Regions from separate parts of the Clostridium sp. Marseille-QA1073 genome, predicted to be linked through region 3. Evidence: riboswitches for the same ligand, from Rfam matches in the RefSeq annotation. Region 3 holds a riboswitch; each other region holds the start of a gene.
What was found. A riboswitch is a leader RNA that binds a small molecule or an ion and turns the genes downstream of it on or off. The one in region 3 is predicted to bind thiamine pyrophosphate.
Positions count from the first base shown of each region.

Region 1: linked by a shared signal. The riboswitch ahead of thiE (thiamine phosphate synthase) and the one ahead of thiW (energy coupling factor transporter S component ThiW) in region 3 are both predicted to bind thiamine pyrophosphate.
Region 2: linked by a shared signal. The riboswitch ahead of thiT (energy-coupled thiamine transporter ThiT) and the one ahead of thiW (energy coupling factor transporter S component ThiW) in region 3 are both predicted to bind thiamine pyrophosphate.

Region 1 covers NZ_JBSVQM010000038.1:15,168-23,790, reverse strand. Annotated here, with positions in the region: partial or broken gene ACY1IQ_RS20185 (lysophospholipase) at 1-815, shown strand, start outside; gene ACY1IQ_RS20180 (PF20097 family protein) at 907-1,143, shown strand; gene thiC (phosphomethylpyrimidine synthase ThiC) at 1,294-2,607, opposite strand; gene thiE (thiamine phosphate synthase) at 2,576-3,739, opposite strand; TPP riboswitch at 3,745-3,845, opposite strand; gene ACY1IQ_RS20165 (N-acetylmuramoyl-L-alanine amidase) at 3,945-4,751, opposite strand; gene lipA (lipoyl synthase) at 5,354-6,220, opposite strand; gene ACY1IQ_RS20155 (PKD domain-containing protein) at 6,647-7,117, shown strand; gene ACY1IQ_RS20150 (ZIP family metal transporter) at 7,333-8,130, opposite strand; gene ACY1IQ_RS20145 (HAD family hydrolase) at 8,553-8,623, opposite strand, start outside.
Region 2 covers NZ_JBSVQM010000011.1:90,047-98,669, forward strand. Annotated here, with positions in the region: gene ACY1IQ_RS11735 (hypothetical protein) at 1-1,299, shown strand, start outside; gene ACY1IQ_RS11740 (hypothetical protein) at 1,646-2,224, shown strand; gene ACY1IQ_RS11745 (hypothetical protein) at 2,329-3,141, shown strand; gene thiT (energy-coupled thiamine transporter ThiT) at 3,175-3,804, opposite strand; TPP riboswitch at 3,996-4,096, opposite strand; gene ACY1IQ_RS11755 (hypothetical protein) at 4,152-4,331, opposite strand; gene ACY1IQ_RS11760 (GGDEF domain-containing protein) at 4,614-5,660, shown strand; gene ACY1IQ_RS11765 (cold-shock protein) at 5,883-6,083, opposite strand; gene nrdD (anaerobic ribonucleoside-triphosphate reductase) at 6,421-8,544, shown strand.
Region 3 covers NZ_JBSVQM010000017.1:66,498-75,120, reverse strand. Annotated here, with positions in the region: partial or broken gene ACY1IQ_RS14845 (metallophosphoesterase family protein) at 1-16, shown strand, start outside; gene ACY1IQ_RS14840 (pyruvate kinase alpha/beta domain-containing protein) at 152-697, shown strand; gene ACY1IQ_RS14835 (hemerythrin domain-containing protein) at 809-1,213, shown strand; TPP riboswitch at 1,277-1,385, shown strand; gene thiW (energy coupling factor transporter S component ThiW) at 1,534-2,016, shown strand; gene thiM (hydroxyethylthiazole kinase) at 2,155-3,009, shown strand; gene ACY1IQ_RS14820 (NAD(P)-dependent malic enzyme) at 3,248-4,474, shown strand; gene ACY1IQ_RS14815 (glycerophosphodiester phosphodiesterase) at 4,611-5,045, opposite strand; gene ACY1IQ_RS14810 (glycerophosphodiester phosphodiesterase family protein) at 4,994-5,335, opposite strand; gene ACY1IQ_RS14805 (1-propanol dehydrogenase PduQ) at 5,922-7,091, shown strand; gene eutS (ethanolamine utilization microcompartment protein EutS) at 7,289-7,642, shown strand; gene ACY1IQ_RS14795 (EutP/PduV family microcompartment system protein) at 7,655-8,089, shown strand; gene ACY1IQ_RS14790 (ANTAR domain-containing response regulator) at 8,153-8,623, shown strand, end outside.

The DNA.
Region 1 (8,623 bases), on a different contig from region 3:
CTGAATCTGCAATAAGATATAAAACATTTGCAAAAACATTAGTAGATAATGGATTTATAGTTTATGCTGGTGATCATAGAGGTCATGGATTAACTTGTAGTAATATTGAAGATTTAGGATATATATGTGATGATGATGGTTTTCACACCATGGTTGAAGATTTAAAGGAAATAAATAATTTTATAAAAGAAGAAAATCTCAATTTACCAATAATAATTATGGGCCATAGTATGGGGTCTTTTTTAACTCAAAGATATATAGAAGAATATGGGGATACTGTTAATGGTGCAATTATTTCAGGAACTAATGGAAATCCTGGCTTAATATTAAATTTTGGTATTTTTATATCTGGTATTGAAATGCGTATTCGTGGAAGAAAAGCAAAAAGTAAACTTTTAGATGGAATGATATTTGGAACTTATAATAAGAGAATACATAAAAATAAAACAAGAGTAGATTGGCTTACAAGAGATGAAGAAGAAGTGGAGAAATTTATAAATGACCCTTACTGTGGAACTATTTTTACAACTTCTTTTTTTTATGATTTAATGAAGGGGCTAAAGATAATTCATAAAGAAGAAAATTTAAATAAAATTCCTAAGAACTTACCTATACTCATTTTTTCTGGCGATGCTGATCCTGTTGGAAGATATGGAAAAGGAGTAGAAAATTTAATTAATTTATATGAGAGTTTAGGCATTAAAAATCTTCATTATAAAATCTATAAAGATGGAAGGCATGAAATGTTAAATGAAATAAATAATGAGGAAGTATTTGAAGATATCATAAACTGGTTAAATTTAGTGATTGTATAGTGTCTTAAAATATAATAATATTTTTCTTAAACTTTTAAAGCTTTTTATTAAAGTTATAAAATATAATAAATATTAAGGAGTAGATTTAGTTATGCAATGTCCCTATTGTGAAAATGAAATGTGTCCAGGAAATATTGAAGCTGATGGAAGAAGTAATTTAATATGGGTAGATTCAACTCACAAAAGAAGTATCTTTTCTAAACTTAAGGGTACAGATTGTATTATTTTAGATGAGACAGACCTTTTTACTAGATGTAAAGTTAGTGCATTTCACTGCGATAAATGTAAAAAAATAATTATAGATACAACATACTCTTTAATAAGGTAATTAACCTTTTCTTTATAATAAGATTTAAATTATCTATAAGATACGTGAAATTAAAAAAAGGTATATAATTTAAATTTATTTATCTAAATTATATACCTTCTGATTTTATATTTTATTAGATTTTATAAAATTAACTTTTGAAATGTTTTTTTAATCATCTTCTCTTAAAATATTTATATTTTTTCCTTGAAGAATTTTATTCATGTTTCTCATTGAGCACATTTTACCGCACATAGTGCAACTATCTTCATGTTCAGGCATGGATTCACGTCTATATCTTCTAGGTTTTTCTCCGTCAATAGCTAAATTAAACATTTCTTCCCAATCCAACGCTTGTCTTGCTTTGCTCATTTTATAATCTATATCTTTTGCACCCTTTACATTTTTAGCTATATCGGCAGCATGAGCGGCTATTTTAGAAGCAATTATCCCCTCTTTCATATCTTCTAAGTTTGGAAGTCTTAAATGCTCTGCTGGAGTTACATAGCATAAAAAGTCTGCTCCATAAGTAGCTGCAATAGCCCCACCAATTGCACTTGTAATGTGATCATATCCTGGTGCTATATCCGTAACTAATGGTCCTAATACATAGAAAGGTGCTCCATGACAAAGTTTTTTCTCAAGTAACATATTAGCTTCTATTTCGTTAATAGCCATATGACCTGGTCCTTCAATTATAACTTGTACATTTCTTTCCCATGCTCTTAAAGTAAGTTCTCCTAATATCATAAGTTCTTTTATTTGACAGGCATCAGTAGCATCATTTATAGAGCCTGGTCTGCAAGCATCACCTAAACTTAATGTTAGATCATATTTTTCACAAATGTCCAGTAATCTATCAAAATGCTCATAAAATGGATTTTCCTGATTATTTAATTCCATCCAAGCAAATAGTAATGATCCACCTCTTGAAACTATGTTAGTAAGTCTTTTATTTCGTTTAAAAGTATTTATAGTCTCTCTATTTAAGCCCGCATGGATAGTAACAAAATCTACTCCATCCATAGCATGTTTTTCAACTACATCGAAAAACTCATCTACAGTTATATCCTTGAGTTCTTTATCATAAAATCCCACTACATCATACATTGGAACAGTACCAATCATTGCAGGTGACATATCTATTAGTTTTTTTCTAAAATCATAAGTTTTACCATAATTACTTAAATCCATTATAGCTTCTGCTTTCATTTCTAAGGCTATTTTGACTTTTTCAAGTTCCGCTTCAATATTAGCACAATCCTTTGATATACCTAGATTTACATTAATTTTCGTTCTAAGACCTTGTCCAACACCTTCTGGTGACAAGCTCTTATGATTCTTATTTGCAGGTATTGCTATTTTACCCTCTGCAACTAAAATTCTTAACTGTTCTATATCTATGTTTTCCTTTTCTGCAACAATCTTCATTTCCTTTGTTATAATGTGCTTTTTAGCAGCATCCATTTGAGTTGTGTAGTTCATAGTTATCCTCCTCATTTATCCCATTTATTATTTTTCTAATATTATTAACTTTAGCCTTTATATTTTCTGTACTAATAAGTTCAGAAATCATAGCAAAGCATTTGCCTCCATGGCTTATTACATCCATTAAATTTTCTTCTTTTATGCCACCTATTGTTACGGAGGGTAATTTTATATTTTTTGACACCCATTTTAAATATTCTAGCCCTTCTGAATATTCTACATCTTTTTTAGTTGTAGTATTAAATATTGGGCCTATACCTATGTAATCAACCTTCTTTTCTAAAGCTAAAAGAGCTTGATTCTTATTATGAGTAGAAAGTCCAATTATCATATTAGGTGCTATTTTTCTTGCTTCTAGTGAATCCATATCTTCTTGCCCTAAATGTATACCATCAGCTTTTACTGCTAATGCAATATCAATATCATCATTTACAATAAAGGTTACATTATTTTTTTTAGTTAACTCTCTAATAATTTTACATTGATTTAATTTGTAAACTTTGTCTTTATTTTTCTCTCTATATTGAATTATTTTAATACCACTTTCAATTAGTTCTTTAGTTAGTTGAATATTATCTCTTCCATTAGAAAAATCTTCTCCTAAAATAGCATAAATATTGTCTTTAAAATAAAACTTTCTACTTGGATAAGTTTTTTCAAGATAATAAGATTTAAACCTTAAAGTCTCATATTTTTTACCATATTCATAGTAGCCTAATACTTTTAATAATTCCTCAATAGTTCTTAGTCCTTCTTGTATCCTTTTAAAATTAGATTTTATTAATGCTTCAATAGTTTCTTTTTTATCTACAGTAGTTTTTAAAGATATAGCAGCACCAATATCATTTACTGAATCTCTATAAGTTATAAGTTCATCACTGTCAAAAGTTTTTCTTACATCATGTCTTAATTGTCTAAGTTCTTTAGTTTTTATTTCATCATTATAGTAGAATCTACATAGGTCCTCTAATACTCTAACACCTTCAGATACCCTATTTATATTTGCATCAATAATTCTATATATAGACAAAATACTATCACCTCCTAAAACAAAATGTTGAAAGGTTATTATTTTTAATGTACTTTTATTAAAATTAAAAAGCTTGCCAAAGGCAAGCTTAAAATACATATAAAAGTGCATTTACTCTGCTTCCCTACGGTGGTATTAACCACATCAGGTTCAAGGGTTAGGCAAAATCTGCCCTCTCAGCCATAAGGCACCCCTAGCAATAAGGTTATTTAATTCTTTAACTTCATTATAACAATATTTAATATTTTTGCAACATATATCTAGAAATAATCAAATTATAAATTCTATTAAATGGATATTAGACTTATAAAATCTTTGCATAACTACTATTTATATATCCTCCACTATTGCCATAATATATAGAATACCAACCATTAGATTTTTTATATAACTTAACTTTATCATTCTTTTTTAGTTGTCCAATTACTGAATAGTTTATACTAGGTCCACTTCTTACATTTAAAATATCGGCAGTGATTTGTGCTATTTTATCTTTGATGGAATAATCATCATCTTCCATATTTTTTACAGGCATAGCTGGAATAGTTTCTTTATTATTATCATCAATACCAGTTAAGGCTTTAAATATACTTTTAGCTATGGTATAGGGCCCAAGTTTTTGCCATAAATTCATATCATTTTTATTATCTACAAATGCAACTTCTGGTAATATACAAGACATATTAGTTTCTCTAGGAACGTATAAGCTTTTATTTTCTTTTACTCCTCTATTTCTAAATCCTAAATTAGATATGGCATCAACTACTGCTTTAGCATAACTTGAAGCTAGTCCAGAATTGGAAAACACATATACTTCTGTACCATAACCATTTCCATCAGAGGAGTTATGATGCATGCATATATGAAGTTTCGATTTATAATTATTAGCTCTATTTACTTCTACTACTAGGCGTTCATTTGCAGATAAATCTTCACCATATGGTGTCACATCATATATTGTTAAATTGTATTTATTGCATAATTTAACAAATTCTTTGGTTATTGATTTATTTAATTCAGCTTCAATCCTATATCCTACAGCGCCAGAGTCTGTTTTAGTACAATGTCCTGCAGATATAGTTAGTTTATCACCTTTATTTATCAGTGCCATAATATTATCACCTCAATTATATATATGCATATAAAAGGATTATCAATATATGAAGTATGATTTTATTTTTAAGTTGTATTAATCAAACTCATAGGTTTCTATAGAAGCTTCTCTATTATAGATTTTTCACTAATAAATTAATAGTTATGAGAAACAAAGCATATAAATTAGCTCGTAAACCACTGTATTATTTTGCTAAGGAAAAAATACTCCACCGTAACTACAAGTATGCAAGAAATTATAAAGCAGCTAAGCTTAAATTCTGCCATTTTATCTTTAAAATACTCCCCTCGGAAAAGTGAAAAGAAATCTGGTGTAAAGGAATACCTAATACTTTCATTTAAATCATCAATACTATTAAATATTAACTTAAATATAGCCTTATAAATTGGTATATTTATTAATATTAGTATAAAAATAAGCATGTATATATTTCACTCCTTAAATTTTACTATATACCTATTATTGTAGAAATGTCTTATTTATCAATATATAGATTATATTATAACTAAAAAATAGTTAGCAATTACTAATCAAATTGAAAACCCAGTGCCGTAAAAGAGCATTGGGTCTTTAATTTAAATACAATATAATTCTATATTCTAAGCTTTTAATAAGCTTTCAAAAACTTCTGCCGCATAGTAGGAACTTCTTACTAATGGCCCACTAGCCACAAATTTAAAGCCTAAATCTTTACCGATAGTTTCATATTTTTTAAAAGTATTAGGATGAATATATTCTACAACATCTATATGTTCTTTTGATGGCATTAAATACTGTCCTATAGTTAATATATCGCAATCTACTTTCTTTAAATCCTTCATCAATTCTATAACCTCTTCCTCACTTTCACCTAATCCTACCATAAATCCAGATTTGGTTAAAATATTTGGATTTAGCATTTTTACGTTTTGTAAAAGCTCTAGAGATCTTTTATAAATTGCCATAGGACGAACTTTATTATATAAATTTTTTACAGTTTCAATATTATGATTAATTATTTCAGGATTAGAATTCACTACTGTTTTCAATGCCTCAATGTCGCCTTTAAAATCGGGTATTAACACCTCTGTCGTAACTTTTCTATCTAGCTTTTTTATTTCTTTTACAGTTTTTGCAAAATGATTAGCTCCACCATCAAGTAAATCATCCCTTGTAACTGAAGTAATTACTACATGTTTTAGGTTCATTTCCTTTACAGTTTGCGCTAAATTATATGGTTCCATCGGATCAACTTTTTCTGGGGCATCTTTTGTAACCTTACAAAACTTACAATTTCTAGTGCAATTTTTACCTAAAATCATAAATGCTGCTGTACATTTATTATAACATTCTCCATGATTAGGGCATCCTGCTTCTTCACAAACTGTATTTAACTTATACTGGCTTAGCAAAGAACTAACCTTATTGATATTTCTACCACTTTGTAATTTTACCTTTAACCATTCTGGTTTTCTTAAATATGTCATTAACCCACCTCTATTTCATATACTCCCTTTTAACTTTAAGCTATATATCATAATTACTTATATATAAATTATAACATCAATTTAAAAGAAAAATTGTAATATTATAGTAAAGTAATATATTTTTTCTTGTATTGCATTCTATATATAACATGTTTATGCATATTAAACATTTTAAAAGTTCATTTAATAATAAATATTTTTCATATTTAAAACAAATTTTAGACTAGGTATTTTTAAATATTTAAAATACCTATTAATTTTTCTTCCTTACCATTCATTTACAATATTATAATATATCGGTAACAGTTGTTAACAAATATGGAATATATACTTTATGTATTATCTAAAGGGGGATGCAATGGAATTAATAGTAATAAATTTTATCTAGTGAATTTAATTTAATGATATTAAGGGAGGAAATTTATTATGGTCAAAAAGAGTTTTTTTAAAAAAATAATTTCATTAACTACACTAGTATTAACTGTTTTACTATGCTCTTTCATCAATGTTTCAGCAAAAAATTTAACAGATGTATCTCTTCAAGGATATCCAGCATATGAGGTTATACCTTTAAAAGTAGACATTCAATCACTTAAAGGACCTTCTGGACCTATTGGTTTGATAAATAGCACTTTCGATTTTAAAGCTAATTTTAAAGATTTTAATGGAAATGAACCTTACTTAATTTCGAATTCATCCTATACTACAAAATATTTATGGGATTTTGGTGATGGAAACACTAGTAAGAGTAATTCACCAAGACATACTTATGCAAAACCTGGAATATATACTGTAAAAGTTAGTATAAAATGTTCCCCTTTACAAACTAGGCCAGGAGAACATCTTAATACGATATTTTATAGTGGAGAAGGAACACAAATTATTGAAGTAAGATAATTTGCGTAATCCTTAGAGGTACTTCCATGGAAGTTGAAATAAAAATAAATGATATATATACCACTACTAGAATCATTATCTATGCAATGAAGTCAGAGAAAAAAGACTTAGTCTGATTTAAAAATTATCATTAGATAGTATTAAATTGATAACAGCCTTGATGCACAAAAAAGTCATCAAGGCTGTTATTTTTTATCTATCTATAAAAAGACTATCTATCCTAACGCCACATCAAGAACCATCATAATAAGAAAACCAACCATTACTCCTATAGTTCCTGAATGCGAATGCTCTCCTAGATGAGCTTCAGGTATTAATTCTTCTACTACCACGTATATCATAGCACCTGCTGCAAAGGATAAAAACCAAGGCATAATTCCTTGAATTGAACCAACTAACAATACTCCAATAATTCCAGCTATAGGTTCCACTATGCCTGACAACGCTCCATATATAAAAGCTTTTGTATTTGATAATCCTTCTTTTTTAAGTGGCAATGATATAGCTGCCCCTTCTGGGAAGTTTTGTAGTGCCATTCCAATTGCAAGAGCTGATGCCGATGCAATGCTAACTGTAGAATGTCCACTTCCTGCAAGTCCAAAAGCAAGTCCAACAGCTAAACCTTCTGGAATATTGTGTAGAGTTACTGCAAATACAAGCATTGTGGTACGTTTTAAAGATGATGGAAGCCCCTCTGGATGATTGCTATCTAAATGAAGATGTGGCAATAAATTATCAAGTAAAAGTAAAAATAATCCACCGATAATAAAACCTCCTGCAGCTGGTATCCAACCAATCATTCCTTGTTCTTCTGCCATTTCTATAGAAGGAATAATAAGAGACCATACTGATGCTGCTATCATTACCCCTGCTGCAAAGCCTAAAAATATACGTTGCAAATTTGGCTTTATTTCTCCTCTAAAAAGAAACACCATTGCGGCACCTAAGGCTGTTGCTAAGAAAGTAAATCCTGTTCCTATGGCCGCAAGTGCAACCGGGCTTAATGTATTCATAAATGTCACCTCCAAGTAAATTCAAAATGTAATATAATAATCATTTATAACAAGTTAATATTCTTAGTAATTATAAAACTCTTAGTAATTCTATTAAACTACTACCTTCTACTGTTAAGCATATAATCAAATAAATACATTTAAATGATATTGATTATCAATTAATATTATATACCCTTAAATAATTTATATCAATATATAATATTAAATTATTAAATTAATTTACATAAAACACCGAAATTTTCCTTTTACAAGCTGCTTAAATTCAACTTTGTAGTGTAGGTCTACAATTATCCTTGGAAACTAACTTATAATATCTTGTAGATAATCTTTTATCTCCTTATAGCTCTTTACCTCTAAGAAATTTCTATTATTTTTATTCCTATCTACAATATTCTCTTGTTTATTAAACCAAATAGCTTTTATCTGGGCATTACATCATACTTAAAGCTATTTCCTATATACCATACCTGATTATTATCCAAACCTAATT
Region 2 (8,623 bases), on a different contig from region 3:
AAAGAGAAAGATGATCATAAGAAAGAGGAAAAGAAAGAATATAAAAAAGAAGAGAAGAAAAAAGAAGAGAAGAAAAAAGAGAAGAAAGAAGAAAAGATGGATAAATGCAAAGAGCATGAATATGATAAGCATGATCATAAAGAGAAAAAGGAACATTATGATGATTATAAAGATAAAGAAGAGCATCATAAAGAGCATAAACATTGTAATGATCATAAAATGAAAAAGGATTGTGAGTACATGAAAAAAGATCACGATCATAAAATGAAGAAAGATTGTGATTATATGGAAAAAGAATATGAGTATATGAAAGAGGATTGTAGTCATATGAAGAAAGATTGGGATCATATGAACAAGTCTCATGATTATAAAATGAAAAAAGATTGTAATTACATGGAAGAAGAATATGAATATATGAAAGAAGATTGTAGTCATATGAAGAAAGATTGGGATCATATGAATAAATCTCATGATTATAAAATGAAAAAAGATTGTAATTATATGGAAAAAGAATATGAATATATGAAAGACGATTGTAATTATATGAAAAAAGATTATGATCATAAAATGAAGAAAGAATATGATTATATGAAAAAAGATTGCGATTATATGAAGAAAGATTATGAACATATGAATAAACATTATAACCATGAAATGCAAAAAGGCTATGAACATATGAAAAAGGATTATGATCATATGAATAAATATTATGATTATATGAAAAAAGATTGTGATTATATGAATAAAGAATATGGCCCTAAAATGGAAAAGCATTATGAGCATATGAAAAAAGATTATGATCATAAAATGAAACATGAGTGTTATCCTAATCATGAAGAGCATGAAAAAATGTACGAGAAAAATGATAGCTACAAAAAAGATACTAAGAGTATGATGACTAAATTCTTTAAAGATATAGTTAAAGAGTTTGAGAAAATGGATAATTATGATGATATTAAAAATTGTGCATGGTATAAAGTACCAGTGGAAAAAATGGAAGAGATGTACTGCATGCATGATTATAAGAAATATACGGTAATTTATTATCCGATGATTTGTTATTATCCTTACATTGCAAAGCATAAACATTTTATGATAGGTCATAAGTATGATATTAATGGAAATCTAAAATATATCGTATATGCGTTACCTGGCAAAAAATCTGAATCCGATCAGCCATATGGAGGAAAGACAGGATTTGTAGCATGGATGCCACATAAAAATGATGCTGAAATGGGATATTGGTTAATGTTCTATGATTTCAAAAATTCTACAGTAGTAGTACCAGTTAAAAGATAATATAAAAAAATAAAATGAGGGGAAAATTTCCCTTCATTTTTTATTATTGCTTAGCATCAATAAATTTTCAGTATTGAGTAAAGCAGTAAATACATTTACTTTATATATAAAAGATAAATTTTTAACATTTTAAAACTATTCATTGTAATATTTTATGTATATTATAATGTAAATAGGTAGAGATTAGCTTTTTATATTGTACAAAATATTCTTCTAATTTTTAATTAAGTATTCACCTTATAAGTCTTAAGATATAGCTAAAATTTAATAAAGTTACAATCTTTTCTAATAATTTAATATTAGCATTCATATATTATATTAATAATAATTTATGGAGGAAAATTTGATGAAGGTATTAACGATAAATAAGAGAAAAACTGGATTAGCGATCATAATGGTTGGTCTTATGATTTTAATAATTGGTCTTGGAAATTACTTTGAAGAAAAACTAAAAATTGCTACATTGACACAAAATAATATAGGATCCTTCAAAACATATAAAATAGAAGAAGAGATTACTTATGGATTGCCTGAATCTTGGATTAGTAGCGAGACTAAAGTAAGTAATGAGAAAATTAAATATCATAGTGATTTTATTTCTGATGATAATATAATTAAAGGATATATAGAACTTTGGGATGAAAATGAGGACATACAGTCTATAATCAAGGAAAATGAAAAACATATAAGAGGTATAGGTATTGATGATTATAAAGTAATTAAGTCAAACATAGGGAAAGATGAAGCTTATGTAATGCAATATAATATTTCTCTTTCTAAAGATGATTTTTATAGAACATATGATTATTTTTTAAATTTGAATGGAAATAAAATAAAATCAAGTTTCTATATAAAAGATAAAAGTTATAAAGAAAATATTCCTATAATATTTGAAAATATAATGAAGACTTTTAAAATCAATTAATATTTGATTTAATATCATATAAGTATTATAATTAAAGATATAAAAATTAAAGGAGAAGCAACATCCGCTTCTCTTTTATTAATTTTATAGTGTGGAGGAAAATTGTGTATAAGTTAAAGAAGTATGCAACAGTATTATTAATATTTCTAGTAAATGTAATGATATTTACTGGTTGTAGTGTGCTAAAGAGTAATAACAATGCTTTTGAATTTATGAAAGAAAAAAAAGCAACTAAAATCACTATTCAAAGCACAAGAGATAAAAGTTATAAATTTACTGTTACTGATGTTGGGGTAGCACAAGAAATATATAAAATTCTATCAAGTGCTAAAGAAGTTGATACAAAAAGTCCATTAGAAGCAGATTATATTTTTGAAATTTATGAAGGACCTGATAAGATTCATAAATTCAATTATATTGCTGGATTAGACAAAAATGATGGTGCAAATTTTTATAATGATGATAAAAACTATATAGTATCAAAACGACTTGATAATGATATAATTAAAAATTTCTGGAATATAAGAAAACCTATAGATTTTCAAAATGTTTATTATGATACAATATACGAGGCAGTAGACATGTATAAGAAGAGTAAAGAAGATAATCCTAAAATAGGAATTAATATGAGTTCAGATTTAGAGATGTCAAAATTTATTTTGTCTACTGATTTATTGAATTTTGAGCAAAGGCTTAATAAGCTGTCTGATGTAACTTTAGTAAAGGATGAAAATGCGGAAGATTTTGGTATAGTGGTGAATATAAATACTGAAGGGTATACTTCTACAAAATATAAAGCGATAATTACCTTTAAGGGACATGCTGGTGAGTATGAAACTAACTATTATGCAGTTAATAAGTATGAAAAAGGTGAATGGAAAATACAAATATACGAAAAGAAACCAGATGATTTTTAAATTAAAGAGCCTAGGGAGTTCCCTAGGCTCTTTTTAGGCTCTTTTAAGTTCTCTTTGTAATCTTTCAAGAGGAAGAACTGCTAATATTAATACACAGATTAATCCATCAAAGAATACATATGAAATATTGTATAAGAATGAATATACTAAAGGAGACATACCTTCTGGTGCATATGCGGCCCAAAATATAAAGCCGGAAATAAAGTGGAATACGAATCTTAGTGAGGTACCAAAAACTGTCCCCAATAATTTATTACTCTTAATTAAGCCTGAAAGACCTATTGCCATAAATGGCAGTGCATAATCAAATAATATTTGTATAGGATGAAGTATTTGAGCTGGACCAATTATAAAATCTAATACTCCTCTTAAAAATCCAGTTAAAACCCCTAGTACAGGACCATAAATATAAGAAATAATTATGATTGGAACCATACTTCCCAAAGTAACACTTCCACCATAAGGTGCATTAAATGGTTTTATAAGGCTAAGTGCTAAGGACACACCTAAGGCTACACCAATTTGAGTTATCATAGATGTAGAAAATTGGATTTTTTTAATTCTTGTAAAAGCAATAATTATTATTAGAACGCCTATTAATGTAAAAATTGTAGTACTACTACTTAAAATTTTTGATAAATTTTCTTGTAATGCATTTAACATAGTTGAACACCCCCCATTTACTTTAGACATCCAAAAGAAAATGATAAATTTAAGATGCCTTGATATATTAAAAATAAAATTGCTTTTAAAAATATACATTAAAGAAATATAAATTTAATAACTATATATTATAAAATGCTAAATATATAAAAAACCTTATGCCAATATAGGCATAAGGTATATTAATCTCCATTTTAATATAGACGCTTTCCTACGCTGGCATTATCCAGTTCAGGTACAAGGGTTAATGAATTGTCCATCTCTCAGCCATAAGGCACCCCTAGCAATTTATTAGATTTTTATTACAATTTCATTATATTATGTAACTAAAGAAAACACAATAAAAATTATAAGAAATCTGCTATTTTATTATTTAGCATAGTTGAAGAATTAGAAAAAGATATATCTACTTTATCACCAACCTTTATATGATTAGGAAGTTTACTTACAGATACATTTATGGTTATACCATCTGTAAGTTCTACAAATGCATCCGTATTATTCATATCTATTACTTTGCCAAACATTAAATCATCCTTTCAACTGTATTATAAATTTTATATTAGACTAATAAATAGACTTAGTTTGAAGATATATAAGAAGATTTACGAAAGTTTTGTATAAATATAAATTTAGAATTACTTTTCTAAAAAATAGATATTTATATATTATTTTTATCTTTTTTATAGCAAATATTCACAATTATTCTGTATAATTAAGAATAAACATATATGTTAAAAAGTGGGGTTAATATGTTGACAAATAATTTACTAGTAACATTGACTGGGGTACTGATATTAATATGTGTTATGGAGGGTTGTATAATATATAGCTACAAAAAAAGCTTAAGAGAAAGAGAAAAAAGAAAAGAAGTTTTATATGCTGTTAGTGAAAAAATAATTTCACTTAAAAATGAAAAAGAGGTTTATGATTTAATATTAAATACAGCTATAAAACTGGTACCTAAGGCGTCTAAAGGCAGCTTACTTAAAATAACAGAAGATAGAAGTGAATTTAAGTTTATATCTCTTTATGGATATTCTGATGATTTAAAAAAAATAATATTAAAAAAAGAGGAAATATACCTTCATGAAATAAATAATTTTAAGGATATTGCAATAATAAAAAATCCTAAAAAATTTAATGAAGTTTATATGGAGCCTTCAAAAAAGTATATGCTTATTTCAACGGAATCTTTAAATATACACAATACTTTAAGTGCACCTATATATTTAGATGGAGTTTTAACTGCAATATTAAATTTAGATAGTACTGTTATAGAAGAGGCTTTTTCAAGTGAAGATATACGAACAGTAAAATATATACTAAATGAATTTAGATTAGCAGTTAGAAGTCATTTAATTCAAGGAGAATTAAGAGAAAAAGCAACTTATGATAGCCTGACTTGTCTTTATAGTAGAGGCTATTTGGAACAGATAATAGAATATTATCTTAACGAATTTCATAATAAGAACTATAGAAGCTCTATAATTTTTATAGATATTAATAATTTTAAATATGTTAATGATAACTATGGACATACTATAGGTGATGAGTTATTGATAAGATTTTCTCAAGCATTAAAGTCTCATATCAATAGCAATAATTTATATGGTAGGCTAGGCGGAGATGAATTTTTAATATTATTAGATAAGTGTAGAGAAGATGAGGCAATTGAAATTATGGAAGATTTAAGAGAGATATGTAAAAATCATAGAGAACAAGACTATACTTTAGATTTCAGCTACGGAATCTTTGAAATAGCTGGAGGAGAAAAATATGATTTTAAGACTATAATTTGTAATGCAGATAAAAAGATGTATAAGAATAAAAAATTTAATAAAGAAATAGTTTAGTACTATAAAAATAACTAGTCAGAGATGAGGTTATATTTTGCATCACACAGATTTAGAGGCTCCAAGTTATCATTAAGTTTAATGATTAAGTGTGATGAAACTAGATTAGTATACTGACTAACTAATTCTTAAATATTACTTAAGTTATAAACACCCTTCATAATAATGTGAAGGGTGTAGCTATTTATAAAGAAATAAGAGTATTTAATTATATAAGCTAAATTATAACTTAATAACATTAGCTGCTTGAGGTCCTCTAGAACCTTCTACAACTTCAAATTGTACTTTGTCACCTTCTTCTAAAGTTTTGTATCCTTCTCGTTGAATTGCAGAGAAATGAACAAATACATCTTCCTCGCCTTCAACTGATAGAAAACCAAATCCCTTTTCAGCGTTAAACCATTTAACTGTCCCTGTTTTCATCTAAATTCCTCCTGAATAAAAAAATTTCAATTGTTATAATTTTACCATATTTATTAAATAATAAAGTTTAAACTTAATATGGTCATAATTAACATTAAATTCTCATTATAGATATATCTTGAGCATTTTTAGAGAGTTTTATACTTTAGACTAGTAGATATTTTAAATAAATCTTTATGTCAATTATGATGTTCACATGAAAAAAGGAATAATTACAAGTTAAATGTAATTAATAAACCATAGTCCATTTTCATAGATATTTTTATAAATTGATATAATTTTTTTAGTAGAGTATAATTATCCGAGTGCAATATGTTGTGTTTTAGGGGGGTAATTTATGCTATATGTTGTTAAGCGAGATGGTAGAAAGGTTGAATTTAACTCTGTTAAGATAACCAATGCTATTAAAGGATCAGCAGATGAAATATCTTATAATTTACTAGAAAGTGAAAAAATAGAGTTAACTCAAAAGATAATAAAAAGAATAGAGAATTTAAATGTAGAAGAATTAACAGTAGAAGAAATTCAAAATATAGTACAGAGTACTTTACTTGAGAATGGTCATAAGCCTATAGGTGTTGCTTATGGAAACTATAGAAAAGAAAGAACTAGGATTAGAGAAATAAAATCTGATTTGATGAAAGCTATAGAAAGAATAGGAGTAGAAACTGATAGAGACAATGCTAATGTTGGAAACAATTTTAGTTCTAAACTACTTAGAATAGCTAGTGAATCTAATAAATGGTATAACTTATCTACTATGCCTAAGCACCTATCAAAAGCCCATGAAAATGGAGATTTATACTACCACGATTTAGATAGTTATAATTTAACTATAAACTGCTTGCATATCCCTACTAAAGAAATTTTAGAAAGAGGTTTTAATACTGGATATGGTTATTTAAGAAAGGCTAAACGTATAGATTCGGCAGCAGAACTTTCTTGTATATTACTTCAATCTACTCAAAACGATATGTTTGGAGGACAATCCCATGCAGATTTTGATAATGACTTAGCTGCTTTTGTAGAACCAACAAGAGAAGAAATAAGAACAGAATTAAAAGAGTTAGGAATACCAGAAGATATATTAGAAGAAGCAGTAGAAAAAAAATTAAGAAGAATAATAGAGCAATCCATGCAGGGAGTTGTTTATAATCTGAATACAATGCATTCTAGAGCAGGTAGTCAAGTTCCGTTTTCTTCCATGAATATAGGAATACCTCAAAGCAAAGATGCAGCACTTATATGTGAAATATTCTTAAAAGAATACGAAAAAGGATTAGGTCGTGGGGAGCAACCTATATTTCCAAATATAATATTTAGAGTTAAAAAAGGTGTAAATAGAGAAGAGAATGATCCATATTTCTATCTATTTAAGCTTGCATGCGAGGTAGCCAGTAAAAGAATGAATCCTACTTTCATGAATATAGACTCTGATTTTAATAAAGTTTATTATGATCAAGGAATAGTTCCGGCAACTATGGGATGCAGAACTTATGTAATGAGTAATTGTAATGGGGAACCAGGAACAAAAGGTAGAGGAAATATAGCCCCAACTACAATAAACCTTCCAAGAGTTGGAATACTTGCGAAAGGTGATGTGAAAAGGTTCTTTTCATTACTAGAAAATAGATTAGAGCAAGCAAGTGAAGCGTTAATGCATAGATATAATGTACTTAAAAAACTTAAAATAAAGGATTTACCTTTTGTTGCAGGTCAAGGACTATTAAAAGGATCAGAAGGATTATCACAAGATGATTCAATTGAACCAATATTAAAGCAAGGTACCTTTGCTATAGGTTTTATAGGACTTGCAGAAACTTTAGTGGCTTTAACTGGAAAACATCATGGAGAGGATGAAGCTTCAAGAGCACTAGGAGTTGAAATAATAACTTTTATAAGAAACTTTACAGATAAATTAACTAAGGAAACTAGTTTAAATTGGGGTTGTTATGCAACACCAGCAGAAGGATTAAGTGGAAGATTTATACTACAAGATAAAAAGATATTTGGAGAAATAGAGGGAGTAACGGATAAAGAGTATTATACAAATAGTTATCATGTACCTGTAGGATTCCCAATATCTATAATAGATAAAATTCATATAGAAGCACCATATCATAAACTTTGTAATTCAGGTCATATAAGTTATTTAGAGGTTGATGATTATCCAAATGGTGACAATATAATGGATATAATTAAGTATGCCTATGAAAATACCAATATAAGTTATTTAGGAATTAATTTTCATATAAAATATTGTAGAGAATGTGGTACTTATTTGGATAGTGAAAAGTTTGAATGCACAACTTGTGGAAGTACAAACATTCAAGGTGTATCTAGAGTAACAGGGTATCTAAGCCTAGATGAAAGATTTGGGCCGGGAAAATATCATGAGAGAGAAGATAGAATTTCTCATACAGAAAATCATAAAAAAGTTTATAATATAGATAATAAATAGCTAAAAGTACCAAGGATGTTTCTTGGTACTTTTAATTATTAGCATTAAGGAATAAAATATATGTTAAGAGCTAAAAGCA
Region 3 (8,623 bases):
AAAGATTAATACTTAATATTATTTGGAGAATTATATTTTTATTTTAATGCATTTAAATAGCTTTATTTAATGAATAAAAGGATTTTAGAAGAAACTATGGAACTTATCTATAACAGGAATTTTAATATTAAATAATAAAAGGAGAATGATTATGTATTTTGAAAAAGCAGGAAGAGAGAATACTATAAAAACAATTGAACTTGCAGTTAAAACTGCAAAGGAAAGAGGAATTAAAAATATAGTTGTGGCTTCTAGTGCAGGAGATACTGCTTTACTATTAAAAGATAGTGGATTAAATGTAGTAGTTGTTACTCATGTTAATGGTTTTAGAGAAGCTGGTATTCAAGAAATAAGTGAGGAAAGAATGGAAGAATTAAAGAGCTGTGGATTTAAGGTATATACAAGTACTCACGTATTGTCTGGTGCTGAAAGAGCTCTTTCAACAAAATTTGGAGGAATTTCTCCTGTAGAGGTTATGGCTTATAGTTTACGTATGTTTGGACAAGGTGTTAAAGTGGCAGTAGAAGTAGCTACAATGGCACTAGATGGAGGGACTATACCATATGGAGAAGATATAATTTCTATAGGTGGCTCAGGGAAAGGTGCAGATACGGCAATAATATTAACTCCAGCACATGGTTCAGCTATACTAGATACAAAAATTAAAGAAATAATTTGTAAGCCATATAATTTTTAATAAATTCCTTTATTTAATAAAATTTACAAAGTGTAATAAATGTTACAGAAATATTTGCCTAAAAGTAATAGAATTATGTTAAAATAAGAATTTTACTTTGGGGGTACTTTTATGGCTAATATTAATAATTTAACTAGACAACATATTGAAATCTTAGAGATGATTTATAATATAAAGAAGCTTATAAATAAAGATTTAGAAGTGGAATGCAGTGAAATTGCAAAAAATATAAATTTACTATCAGGAAAGCTAAGAATTCACTTAGAGAGTGAAGATAAATTCCTATATCCAAACTTATTAAAAAATGAAAATGAAAAAATTAAAAATATAGCTAAGTGTTACATTGATGAGATGGGAGATATACTTAGTATATTTAATAATTATAAAAATCAATTTAATACTAGGAGTAAGATAATTAATAATAAAGATAAATTTATTATTAATACAAAAGAGGTTTTTGATAAAATAGAAAAAAGAATGGAAAGAGAAGATAGAGAGCTATATAAATTACTCTAAGATGTATTAAATAAATAAGTTGAATATACAGAAACAAGATGTTAATATTAAACTATAAAGAAAATATTTGCACAGGGGAGCTAGTAAAACTGGCTGAGAGTAAAAGTGTGTACTTTTAGACCCTTAACCTGAACTGGATAATACCAGCGTAGGAAGTGTGTTTGGGATATTTAAATTTATCCTATATTTATGCTGTAAACATAAGCACAAATCCAAAACTGGATTTGTGCTTTTTTAATTTTAAAATATTCAGTAAATTTGAGAATTATCTTAAATTGCATCATTAGCTATGCACAATAAATTTAAAAGGGGGAATCTTTATGAAAACTAAAAAAATAGTATTATCTGCTATGTTTATTGCTATAGGCGTATTAGGGTCATCTATTTATATTCCTATGGGCGTTGCAAAGTGTTTTCCTGTACAACATGCTATAAATGTTGTATCTGCAATAGCGTTGGGACCTGTAAATGGAGCAGCTATAGCCTTTTGTATATCACTACTTAGAAATATTTTTGGCACAGGGACCTTACTTGCTTTTTCTGGCAGTATGGTAGGGGCAACTTTAGCAGGTTATTTTTATAAAAAAACAAAGAAAAATTTCATGGCAGTAATAGGAGAAGTAATAGGAACAGGAATACTAGGATCATTGATGTCCTTTCCTATAGCTAAATTAATTATGGGAAAATCAGTAGGTGCCTTTGCTTTTATAATACCTTTTGGTGTAAGTACAGTAGTAGGAAGTGTAATTGCTTATCTTTTAATTATGGTATTTGAGAAAACTAAAGTTATGAAAACTATTTAATCTTATATAAGGTTAAATATCTATAATTGTAGGGTAAGTTTAGAGTTTAAGGATATCAATTGATAATTAAAGATAATTCTCATAAAGTTTTATAATTGTTAATTTTAAATAATTGTTTAGAATAAGGGGGAACAAAATTTGAGTGAGTATAAACATATAGAAGATGTACTTGAAAAGGGAGGTACTATTTTGGGGCTTATAAAAGATAAAAAGCCATTAATACATCAAATAACTAACTATGTAAGTTGTAATGATTGCGCAAATATAACTTTGGCCTTAGGAGCTTCTCCAATAATGAGTGAAGATGCAGAAGAAGTAGAAGAAATAGTATCTCAGTCTTCAGCACTTCTTATAAATATAGGTATGTTAACAAAAGATACACTAAAATCTATGATATTGGCAGGGAAAAAGGCTAATAGTTTAAATATACCTGTAGTATTAGATCCTGTAGGAATAGCTGCATCCAACTTTAGAAAGAGTTCTATTGAAAAACTATTAAAGGAAATCAACTTTTCTGTAATTAAAGGAAATCTTTCAGAAATCAAAGCCTTATGTGGACTTAAAACCAATTCTAAAGGGGTAGATAGTGAGGAAAATGAAGAGGGTATTGATTATATAAAAGAAGGAAAAGCTTTAGCTGAAGCTTTAAGCTATAAATTAAATTCAGTAATATGCATAACTGGAAAGATAGATATTATATGCTATAAAGATATATGTTATATAGTAGAAAATGGACATAGCATTATGAGTAAGGTCACTGCCATGGGATGTATGATGGGAGCTGTAATTGCAACATTAGTTTCCGTAACTAAAGAGCATTTAATATCAACCCTAATAGCAGTAACATTACTAGGAATTTGTGGTGAATTAGCTGAAAGAGAGATAAAAAAAGGAATCGAAGGCAGCGGAACTTTTAAAATAAAATTTTTAGACCAAGTATATAATTTTTCAGAGGAGAAATTATATACAAACCAAAAAGTTTATAAAGTGTAATTAATATATTTTATTAAAAAGATGCTTTAATTTATAGACTTTTTGATTTTGAACAGCTGCTTATAATAATTAGATAAATATTATAAAAAGGAAATTAAAATTAAATTTAACATATAATTCTGTCTTACAAGTTGTATTTGTATTCAATAATATATATTATAAAGATAGATATTATTTAGTTTATACAGTAGTGTAAACTAGTAAAATTAGAAATTATTTTTATAATGGAGGATTTACTATGAACTTAAAAGAGACAGCATTAAAGTTTCATAAAGATTTTCAAGGGAAAATTGCACTTCACTGTAAGGTACCGGTAAATAATAAAGAAGATATGACACTAGCGTATACACCAGGAGTAGCAGAGCCTTGTATGGAAATAAGCAAAGATTATGATAAGGTTTATGATTATACATCAAAAGGAAATTGGGTAGCTGTAGTAACTAATGGTACTGCGGTATTAGGTCTTGGAGATATAGGGGCAGCAGCAGGACTACCAGTTATGGAAGGAAAATCAGTATTATTTAAAGCTTTTGCAGGAGTAGATGCTTTTCCTATATGTCTTGACACAAAGGATAGCAAAAAGATAATAGAAACTGTTAAATTAATGGAAAGCTCATTTGGAGGCGTTAACCTAGAAGACATAAAAGCTCCAGAATGCTTTGAAATAGAAGAAGAGCTTAAAAAAATATGCAATATTCCAATATTCCATGATGATCAACATGGTACAGCAGTAGTTTCATTAGCTTGCTTATTTAATGCAGTAAAATTAGCTAATAAGAAAATGGAAGATATAAAAGTAGTTATTAATGGTGCAGGTGCAGCAGGAATAGCCATAGCAAAATTACTTATAAGATTGAATGTAAAAGATGTAATACTTTGCGATACTCAAGGAGCTATATACGAAGGCCGCACGGTAAAAATGAATAAATATAAAGAAGAGATGGCTAAAATATCTAATAAGGATAAAGAACAAGGAACTTTAGAAGAAGTTTTAAAAGGTAAAGATGTATTCTTAGGAGTATCTGTAGCTAACTGTGTTACTAGTGAAATGGTTAAATCTATGAACAAAGATGCTATAGTTATGGCAATGGCGAATCCTAATCCAGAAATATTACCTAACATTGCAAAAGAAGCAGGAGCTAAGGTTGTTTGTACTGGTAGATCAGACTTTCCAAACCAAGTTAATAATGTACTAGCTTTTCCAGGAATATTTAGAGGAGCTTTAGATGTTAGAGCTTCAGAAATAAATGACGAAATGAAAATAGCTGCAGCTAGAGCCATAGCTGAAATTATTACTGATGAAGAGTTAAATGAAGATTATGTTATTCCAGAACCATTTGATTTGAGAATAGCACCTAAGGTAGCTGAATATGTGGCAAGAGCAGCTATAAAAACTAAAGTAAATAGAATAGATGTAAAACCAGAAGAAATTTATGAAAAAACTAAGAGAATAATAGAAAAATAAGAAAAGGGCTTCTATGAAGCCTTTTTCTTACAATATATATACATAGTATATAAGTAATCTAAGTAAATTTATTTTACATTTAATATGAAACAAAACAGTAAACTCTAGAATATAAATTTTATAGAATTATGGAAAATTAGTATTCAATCAAAACTTCCTTTAATAAATCTGGACAGTTTGTAATAATTCCATCTACTTTCATATCTATAAGTTTCCTCATATAGTTAACATCATCTACTGTATAAATATTAATTTCTAAGTTATTTTTATGAGCTTTTTCAATTAACTCTTTCCTTAAACTTTTATATGGTAGGTGGAGAGCGTTAGGCTTAATTGGATATAAATATTCATCTACATCTTTAATTTTTTTCTCAAATAATAATCCAGTGGGAATATTACTATTAAGTTTTTTACATTTATTCATTGAATCATGATTAAAACTAGATAAAATTATCTTATTCTCTATACTTTCTTTCATTATATGGAAAAGCAGTTTTTCTTCTATATTCCTATAGAATATTATAGAGTTTTTAATTTCAAAATTAATTTTAATATCTTTATTTTTGTACATTCTATAAGCTCTTCTACAGAAGGAATTTTACATTTAGAAAATGCTCTATCCTTAAAACTCCCAGCATCAAGCTTTCTAAGCTCATTATAGGTATAATTTTTTACAAGACCTATACCATTAGTAGTTCTATCTAAATACTCATCATGTATAAGTACAAGTACACCATCTTTTGTCATTTGAACATCTGTTTCTATTCCAGTGCAGCCCATTTCTATAGCCTTTTCAAAGGCAACCATTGTATTTTCAGGATAATACATACTAGCTCCTCTATGAGCAAAATTAATAATCATAATATCGACCTCTTAATAAATTATATTTTTTATAAAGGATATTTATTTTACGCAATTTAAACATATTTAAATTTAAATATATTAACATAATTAGTTATAAAAATACTTATTTTAATATTTCTTTAAAATAGAGACAATATATTAAATATATTATACTTTTATGGGATATAATATAGTATATGTATATTGACATTTTTAGAACAAAGTAATAAAATCAGAATTGTTAAAAGTAAATAAATTTTACACAATGGCGTGTGAATATAAAAAAGAGTAATGGTGCTCCTTAAGATTTTCTTAAGGAGCCTTTTTTGTTATATATGTGCTAGGAGTCTTAAAAAATAACTACTCATGGATGAATTTAGTTATTTTATTTCCGAATCCTATATCATATATGAATAATCTGGTTAACAACTAATTGATAATTAACAAAAGATAGTTTTATAGATAAGAAAAACTTTAAAATTTCCTTAATAGTTAAAGTGAATTTTAAAGTTTATTTGAAGATATAGAAAACGATATATATTTAAATAAATAAAAATTCTAATGTTAATTATCAATTCAAAAATAAAAAGTAGGAAGTGATAAAATGAGCAATTTTAATATGGGTCCTAAGGTTCATTTTGGAGTTGGCGAATTAAAGGAACTAAGGAATATCAATTGTAAGAGAGCTTTTATAGTAACAGACCCTTTTATGGTTACTTCAGGATTTATTAACAAGGTTACTGAACATTTAGAAGCAGCTTCAATTGCATATGAAATTTTCTCTGAAATAGTCCCAGATCCACCGCTTGAGGTAGTATCAAAGGGAATAAAAGCTATGGATAAATTTGATCCAGATGCTTTAATTGCTATGGGGGGAGGTTCTGCTATTGATGCTTCTAAAGCAATAAGCTACTTTAGAGCATTAGTTAAGAAAGGAATAAGCCCTGAAATAGAGGTTAAAAAACCACTATTCATAGCTATACCTACTACAAGTGGAACAGGATCTGAAGTTACTGCATTTTCAGTAATTACAGACAAAAAGTTTAATGTGAAATATCCTTTAGTAGATGAGGATATGGTACCAGATATGGCAATATTAGATGCTGAACTAGTAAAATCTGTTCCTCCAGCAATAACAGCAGATACAGGTATAGATGTTTTAACTCACGCTATTGAGGCTTATGTATCAACAAAAAATTCAGATTTTACTGATGCCTTAGCAGAAAAAGCAATAAAATTAGTATTTAAATATTTACCAAAAGCTTATAAAGATGGATCAGATTTAGAAGCAAGAGAAAAGATGCATAATGCTTCTTGCATAGCAGGAATAGCATTTACTAACTCTTCGCTAGGAGTTAATCATAGTATGGCACATATACTTGGTGGTAGATTCCATATACCACATGGTAAAGCTAATGCATTAGTATTACCTTATGTAATAGAGTATAATGCAGATATTAAATCTATAGGTAGAAATGAATACACAAAAGCAGCAGAAAGATATGCTGAAATAGCAAGATTCTTAGGTCTTACAAGCTCTAATAGTGTACGTGAAGGGGTTAAGGCATTAATCAATGGGGTAAAAAATCTAATTAGATCTTTAGGAATACCTAACAAAATTAAAGATTTAAACATTTCAAGCAGCGAATTTGATAAAAACTTAACTGATATGGCTGAGATAGCTTTAAAAGATGGATGTACTCCTACTAACCCAAGAGAACCTAAGGTTGAAGAGCTTAAAGAACTATTTAAAAAAGTATATAATGGAATGTAAGATATATCAATATTAATAAGTTTATTATATTTTTTACAAATTAATTGACAATTAATTTAACAACATATATAATTAAAACATAAAGATTTTGAGTTAAAGTTGTTCAATGGCGTGCAACAAATTAATTAGAGCAATGAAGCTTCTTAAAAGTACTAATGGTGTATTTTTAGGGAGCTTTTTATGCTTTTGAGATTGGAGTGAGATCTTTGGAAGAAAAACAAAGGGTCATACAAGAATATGTACCAGGAAAACAGATTACACTAGCTCACCTAATCGCTCATCCTAATAAAACGGTTTATAAAAAATTAGGACTTAGTGATGAATATAACGAAGCAATTGGAATTTTAACAATAACTCCAAGCGAAGCAGCTATAATTGCAGCAGATGTAGCTACTAAATCCGCAGGAGTTGAAATCGGTTTTGTTGATAGATTCAGTGGCTCATTAGTAATAACAGGAGATGTTTCTAGCGTAGAAGCTTCACTGAATGAAGTTTGTGATATGCTAAGTAGTGTACTTTCATTCTCCATAGCAAAAATCACAAAATCTTAGGAGGTAAGTTTTGTGAAAAAAATAATGTTTATTGGTACAACAGGGTCTGGAAAGACTACTTTAACCCAAGCGTTAAACAACGAAAAGATAGAATATAAGAAAACTCAGGCTGTAGATTTTAATAATTATATTATTGATACACCTGGAGAATATATAGATAGTAGAGTTTATTATAATGCACTGATTGTAACCTCATCAGATGCAGATGTAATAGCCTTGATACAAGATTGTAGCAGAGAACTAAGTGTTTTCCCTCCGGCTTTTGGCAATATCTTTTCTAAACATGTCATAGGAATTTGTACGAAAACTGATTTATGCAAAAGTAAAGAAGATTTAAATCGTGCAGAAGAGTTTTTAAAACAAGCAGGAGCAGAAAGAATATTCATGGTAAGCTCAATAAATAATGATGGATTAGAAAAATTAAAAAAATATTTGGAATGGAAATAGGATTTTTGTGTTAAAATAAGATTTATACAAAACTTATTAAAAATTCCAAAAGAGGTGTAGAATATGACTAAAAGAATTGTAATAGCCGATGATGAACCTATTACAAGAATGGATATTAGGGAAATGTTAGAAGAGGCAGGTTACAGTGTTGTAGCTGAAGCTTCAGATGGTTTTGACGCCATCGAAATGTGTAGAAAACATTTACCGGATCTAATAATTATGGACATAAAAATGCCTTTATTAGATGGATTAAATGCATCTAAGATAATCAATCAAGAAGGCTTAGCCAGTGGAATAGTGCTTTTAAGTGCTTATAGTGACAAAACATTTATTGAAAAGGCAAAAGAGGTAGGGGTAATAGGTTACTTAGTTAAACCTTTAGATAACAAATCTTTAATTCCTAATATAGAGGTTTGTTTAGCAAAATCAAGAGAATTTAAAAAGATTAAAGATGATATAAAAAGCGTTGAGAAAAAACTACAAGCTAGAAAAATTATAGAAAAAGCCAAAGGCATATTAATGAAGCAAAATGGC